DNA from 2 places in the Streptomyces sp. NPDC002130 genome. Region 2 is predicted to be linked to the other one. Evidence: predicted binding sites of a transcription regulator. Region 2 holds the regulator's gene; the other holds the start of a gene.
The links. The regulator HspR, encoded in region 2, represses chaperone genes until heat shock. The targets are predictions, from matches to a motif close to TTGAGNNNNNNNNNCTCAA.

Region 1: a site for HspR is predicted at 1,930-1,948, ahead of lon (endopeptidase La). Genes of this name have one in related genera too.

What each region holds. Positions count from the first base shown of each region.
Region 1 is NZ_JBEOXI010000034.1:21,494-24,904, reverse strand. Features, by position in the region: gene ABT116_RS09265 (spermine/spermidine synthase domain-containing protein) at 1-114, opposite strand, end outside; gene ABT116_RS09260 (rhomboid-like protein) at 294-1,091, shown strand; gene ABT116_RS09255 (GNAT family N-acetyltransferase) at 1,135-1,794, opposite strand; gene lon (endopeptidase La) at 1,971-3,411, shown strand, end outside.
Region 2 is NZ_JBEOXI010000115.1:15,655-19,065, forward strand. Features, by position in the region: gene ABT116_RS22160 (sugar ABC transporter substrate-binding protein) at 104-1,213, opposite strand; gene ABT116_RS22165 (heat shock protein transcriptional repressor HspR) at 1,494-1,946, opposite strand; gene dnaJ (molecular chaperone DnaJ) at 1,952-3,139, opposite strand; gene grpE (nucleotide exchange factor GrpE) at 3,173-3,411, opposite strand, start outside.

The sequences.
Region 1 (3,411 bases), on a different contig from region 2:
GAAACAGCCGTTGGCGATGATCTCCAGCCGGTCGCCGTGCCGCCGCAGCACCACCTCACCGTGGGGGCCCTCGCGACGGTCCAGGACATCGGGAATGTCGTACGAGGCAGGCATACGGGCATCCTGACAGGGGTGGAGGGGGAGGCGCCTCGCATTTCGCCGGGCCTCCGGGGGATGCGGGGGACGCGGGGCGGGGCTTTCGGGTTGCTGTGAATCGGCTCTCGCGTGGCGAGGGTCACAGACAGCGGAGTGTCCGGAGCGAAGGCTGGGACGTGACGGAAGGAGTGCCCGTGGTGGAACGCGCCGCGCCGCCCCCCGAGACGGCCGCACCGACGCCGACGGGAGCGCCCGAGGCCCACGTGCCGGGGCTGCTGGACGGGGTGCCGCGGCAGCGGGGACCGGGCGAGCGGGGGGTCGCGGGAGTACGGCAGCCCGGTCCCACGGCGGGGCCCCGGCGGCGACTGCGCCCCTGGCGGCTGCTGCCCACCCCCACCGGCACGCCGTTCACCTTCGGATACGCGCTCCTCCTCTGCCTCACCTCGCTGATCTCCGCGCACGCGGATCCGGCTCTCGTGCACGCCCTCCTCCAGGGCTCCAGCACGGATGTGACGCACCTGGTGCGCACGCCGGAGCTGGTGCTGGTCGGCAGCGCGCTGTGGGTCGCGGGCGGGGTGACCTCGCCCTTCGCCATCGCCTTCGTGCTGGTGCTGACCGCGCTGGAACGGCGGATCGGGGGCGTGCGCACAGCCGGCGTCTTCCTGCTCGGGCATGTCCTCGCCACCTTCGCGACCGAGGTCCCGGTGGGCCTCGCGGTCCTGGCCGGGCACCTCCCCGACAGTTCCCTGCACCGCCTCGACTACGGCGTCAGCTTCGGCGTCGCCGCCGGTATCGGCGCCCTGGCCGGTCTCTTGCCGCTGTGGCAGCGTCTGCCGCTGCTGGCCGGGTTCGGCTGGATGCTGCTCCAGGACCTGCTCGCCTTCGCCGATCCCATGACGAACTGGGGACACCTCATCGCCCTGGGCATCGGGATCGCGACCTGGCCGATGGTCCGGCGGTGGTACGCGACCCGCCTCGGAGTGGCCGGGGCCTGACCGGGCCGCCCTTCAGGTCCTGGGGGCCTGACCGCGCGGCCCTTCAGGTCCGGGCGGAGGCCGGCGGGTCGTGCCTGGCGCTGGTCAGCGGGGCCACCATCTCCCAGCCCAACGCCTCGTAGAGCCCTCGGCCCGCGGGGGTGCCGGCCAGGACTCCGGTCCGCGCCCCCTGCCGGACGGCGGCGTTCTGCAACGTCCGCACGACGAGGCTGCCCAGACCCTTGCGGCGGTGCTCGGGGGCCGTCTCGATCCGGTCGACGACGGCGGTCTCGCCCGTCGGGGTGACCTGTCCGCGGGCCGCCAGGGATCCGTCCGGCGCGGCCACCATCAGATGGGTCACTCCACCGCGCGACCATTCGCGCAGCCGGAAGCCCTCGGGGACGGCCGGAGCGCCGTCTGCCTTCAGGGGGACCGTCATCAGGCAGCCGGGCTCGGGGTCGATCCACCAGTTGCCGTCCAGCCAGCCGGAGACCACCGAGGGATCCCGGAAGGCCTTCAGCCACACACCCTGGCCGGTCACCCCGTCGGCCACCTTGCGGACGGTCGTCTCGTCGAGGTCCTCGCCCGTCGCGCCGAACACGTGCCGTGTGACGTGCCCGTACAGGCCCATGTCGATCGTCCAGCCCCACGGCTCGGTCGTGGGCGGGGCGGCCCCGCGCGACACGACCCACCCGTCCACCCATGCCTGCACGGTGCCGTCCACGCCATCCCCCTGTAATGAGTGAGATACCTGATCGTCTATTACCTCACCTGAGCTTACGCGCCCTCCGGGTCCCGGTGTCATCGGTGATCGCTGACAGCGAACAGCCCATGGGGAACATCCGGGCGCGCCCAAGCATTGAGTCGGCATAACTCAACTTGACTGCCGAAGGGGAGATCATGGCTTCGACGTCCACACCGCTCACCCTGCCCGTGCTGCCGCTCGACGGCGAGGTCGTGCTGCCCGGCATGGTGGTCCCGCTGGACCTGAGCGATTCCGAGGTCCGTGCCGCGGTGGAGGCCGCTCAGGCCGCTGCCCGCACAACACCCGGAAAGCCCCGGGTACTCCTGGTGCCACGCATCGACGGGACCTACGCGAACACCGGTGTCCTCGGCACCGTCGAGCAGGTCGGCCGGCTGGCCGACGGTGACCCGGGCGCCCTGATCCGCGGCCGGAGCCGGGTGCGCATCGGCGCGGGGACCACCGGTCCCGGTGCCGCCCTCTGGGTCGAGGGGGCCCGCGTCGACGAGACCGTGCCGGAGCCGCTGCCCGGCCATCTCGCCGAACTGGTCAAGGAGTACAAGGCCCTCGCCACCGCCTGGCTGCGCAAGCGCGGTGCCTGGCAGGTCGTCGACCGGGTCCAGGCCATCGACGACGTCTCGGCGCTCGCCGACAACTCCGGATACTCGCCGTTCCTGACCACCGACCAGAAGGTCGAACTGCTGGAGACCGCCGACCCGGTGGCCCGGCTGAAGCTCGCCACCCGGCAGTTGCGCGACCACCTCGCCGAGCAGGACGTGGCCGAGTCGATCGCCAAGGACGTCCAGGAGGGTGTCGACAAGCAGCAGCGCGAGTTCCTGCTGCGCCGTCAGCTGGACGCCGTGCGCAAGGAGCTGCGCGAGCTGGGCGGCGAGCAGGAGGGCGAGGAGTCCGACGACTACCGCACCCGCGTGGAGGCCGCCGATCTGCCCGAGAAGGTGCGCGAGGCCGCGCTCAAGGAGGTCGACAAGCTGGAGCGGTCCTCCGACCAGTCGCCCGAGGGCTCCTGGATCCGCACCTGGCTCGACACGGTCCTGGAGATGCCGTGGAACGAGCGCACCGAGGACGCCTACGACATCCAGGGCGCCCAGGCCGTCCTCGACGCCGAGCACGCCGGCCTGGAGGACGTGAAGGAGCGGATCACCGAGTACCTGGCGGTGCGCAAGCGGCGTACCGACCGGGGACTGGGCGTGGTCGGCGGGCGGCGCGGCGGTGCCGTGCTCGCGCTCGTCGGGCCGCCCGGCGTCGGCAAGACCAGCCTGGGCGAGTCCGTCGCCCACGCCATGGGCCGCAAGTTCGTCCGCGTCGCACTCGGCGGCGTCCGCGACGAGGCCGAGATCCGCGGCCACCGGCGCACCTACGTCGGTGCCCTGCCGGGCCGGATCGTCCGGGCCGTCAAGGAGGCCGGCTCGATGAACCCGGTCGTGCTCCTCGACGAGATCGACAAGGTGGGCTCGGACTTCCGGGGCGACCCGGCCGCCGCCCTCCTCGAGGTGCTCGACCCGGCGCAGAACCACACCTTCCGGGACCACTACCTGGAGGTCGAACTGGACCTGTCCGACGTCGTCTTCCTCGCGACCG
Region 2 (3,411 bases):
CGGAAACCACCGGTACACACCGGTATCTCCGGGCTCGATTCAGCCGCTCGCGGGTTTGGTCGCAGCGGAGGGCCAGGGGTGGTGAACCCGGCTCCCGGGGCGGCTACTTCAGGCCGATGGCCCGGCACGCCGCCTTGTACTCGGCCGTGCAGATGTCCGACAACTTGTAGATGTCGTCCGCGACCACCGTGTCCTTGATGTTCTCCTTCGTGAGCGCGACCACCGGCACGAGCTGCGCCGGAATGCCCTTGTCGGTGGGGCTGTCGACCTTGTCGCGGGTGAGGGCGGCGAACTGGATGTCGCGGCCCTGGACCTTGGCGACGGCCATCTCCGCGGCGTTCTCCGCCTCCTGCGGGTAGGACTTGTACACGCTCATGTACTGGTCACCGGCGATGATCCGCTGCACCGCCGGCAGCTCCGCGTCCTGCCCGGTGATCGGCGGCAGCTTGGTCACACCGGCGGCCTCGAGCGCCTTGACGATGCCGCCCGCCATGCCGTCGTTGGCGGAGTACACCGCCGCGATGTTGTCCTTGCCGATCTTCTGGATCGCGTCGGCCATGTTGGCCTGGGCGTTCTCCGGCTTCCAGTCCTTGGTGTCGAAGGACTGGGCGATCGTCACCTTGCCGTTCAGCTCGGACATCGCGCCCGCCTTGAACTGCTTGGCGTTCGGGTCGGTGGACGAGCCGTTCATCATGACGATCTTGTCGGAGACGCTCGCCTTCTCGCCGATGGCCTCCAGCAGGGAACGGCCCTGGACCTCGCCGACCAGCTCGTTGTCGAAGGAGATGTACGCGTCGATCGGGCCCTCGGCCAGCCGGTCGTAGGCGATGACCGGAATGCCGGCCTCCTTGGCCTTCTCCACGCCGCTCGCGATGGCCTTCGCGTCGACGGCGTCCAGCAGGATCACGTCGACCCGGTCGTCGATCATCTGCTGCAGCTGGCTCGCCTGCTTGTCCGCGCTCGCCTCGGCGTTGGCGTACTCGACGCGGCCCTTGTCGTTGGTGAGCGACTCGACCTTCCGCTTGATGATCGGGTAGTCGAAGTTCTCGTAGCGCGTGTTCGCCTTCTCCGGCAGCAGCAGTCCGACGGTGATGTCGTTGCCCTTGGCCGGGCTCGCGTCGTCACTGCTCCCCGTCGCGTTGAGCACGCCGCAGCCGGCGAGCGTGACGGACATCGTGGCGGCGGCCACGGATATGGAGATACGACGACGCATGCGGGAGCTCACTTCGCGTGTGATTCGGACGTGGGCACAGCTTTGCGGCCCATATGACTGAAAAGCCAACGCGGACGCGCCCCCCAGCGTCAAGCGGAACCACTTAACGAGATGACAACACCACGCTGCGCAAGCGTTGTGAAGACTCTGCGGAATCACGTTCAAGTGGCGTGCACCACTCGGCCATCCACAGGAGGACCGGCGAAACCAGGGCAAGGCCTGCAAAGCACGCGAAAGGGGCCGGGAGTCAACTCCCGGCCCCTTCACATGCGTAGGCGCGTCAGTCGGACTGCTGCTGCCGCTTGGGCCGCCACACCACCAGTGCGCTGGTCTGCTGCACCTCCTGGTACGGCACCAGGTCGCGGCGGTACGACGCGTGCACCGCGGCCTCGCGCTGGCGCATCGCCGCCGCCGCGCCGTCGAGCGCGTCCTGCATCTCGGCCACCCTCGCCTGGAGCGCGGCGACCTGGTTCTCCAGTTCGATGATGCGCTTGATACCGGCCAGGTTGATGCCCTCGTCCTGCGACAACTGCTGGACGGTGCGCAGCAGTTCGATGTCACGGGCCGAGTAACGGCGGCCCCGGCCGGCCGTGCGGTCCGGGGAGACCAGACCCAGCCGGTCGTACTGGCGCAGGGTCTGCGGGTGCAGGCCGGACAGCTGGGCCGCCACCGAGATGACGTAGACCGGGGTCTCCTCGGTCAGTTCATACGGATTGCGCCGACGACCGTCCATCTGACTCATGCTCCCTTCGCGGCCTGGAACAGATCCGCCCGCGGATCCTCACCCGCGGTCGCCTCTCGGTACGCCTCGAGTGCGTCACGAGCCTTCCCCGACAGGTCCTTCGGAACACTCACCTCCACGGTGACCAGGAGGTCGCCGCGGGTGCCGTCCTTGCGGACCGCGCCCTTGCCCCGGGCGCGCATGGTACGCCCGTTGGGCGTGCCCGGCGGCAGCTTCAGCGTGACGGGCGGGCCGCCCAGGGTGGGCACCCGCACCTCGCCGCCGAGGGCCGCCTCGGTGAAGGTCACCGGGACGGTGACCGTGAGGTTGTCCTCCTTACGGCCGAACACCGGGTGGGAGTCGACGTGCACGACCACGTAGAGGTCGCCCGCCGGCCCGCCGCGCTCGCCCGGCGCTCCCTTGCCGCGCAGCCGGATCCGCTGGCCGTCGCTGACGCCCGCGGGGATGCGCACCTGCATGGTGCGGGAGGACTTGGCCCGGCCGCTGCCCTTGCAGACCTCGCAGGCGTTCTCCGCGATCAGGCCGCGGCCCTTGCAGTCCGGGCAGGGGTCGGTCAGGGAGAAGCCGCCGCCGCTGCCCCGGGCGACCTGCCCGGTGCCGACGCAGGTCGGGCACACGCGGGGTGTGCCGTTCTTGTCGCCGGTGCCCGAACAGGCCTTGCAGGGAGACTGCGACGACATCCGCAGTGGGACGGTCGCGCCCTCGATCGCCTCCGTGAAGCTGAGCGTGACCTCGGACTCGATGTCCTGGCCGCGCCGGGGGTGCGTACGCGTCCCCGGACCGCCCGCGCCACCGCGGTTGAACAGGCCCCCGAAAACGTCACCGAGGCCGCCGCCGAAGCCGCCGGCCCCCTGGCCGCCGCCCTGGGCGCCGCCTCCGAAGAGGTCGCCCAGGTCGAAGTTGAAGGAGCCGCCCGCGCCGCCCGGCCCCGGGCGGAAGCCGCCGTTGCCGAAGAGGGCGCGCGCTTCGTCGTACTCCTTGCGCTTCTTGGGGTCGCCGAGGATGTCGTTGGCCTCGGAGATCTCCTTGAAACGCTCCTCCGCCTTGACGTTTCCCTTGTTGGCGTCCGGGTGGTTCTCGCGGGCGAGCTTCCGGTACGCCTTCTTGATCTCGGCCTCGGTGGCGTCCTTGGGGACGCCGAGGACCTTGTAGTAGTCCTTCTCGATGAAGTCCTTGGTGCTCATCCTCGACGCCCCTCCTTCCCTTCGTCTATGACGTCAGCCCTCGTCCGGGCCACCGCTCTCCTTGTCGTCGGCGTCGGCCGACTCGTCCGCCTTGACCGTCTGCGCCCCCGGCTGGGGTTCGGCCACGGCCACCCGCGCGGGGCGGATGGTGCGCTCGCCGATCCGGTACCCCGGCTGCAGAATCGCCACGCACGTCGTCTCGGTGACGTCCGGCGCGTAGCTGTGCATCAGGGCTTCGTGGATCGTCGGGTCGAAGGGCTCGCCCTCCTTGC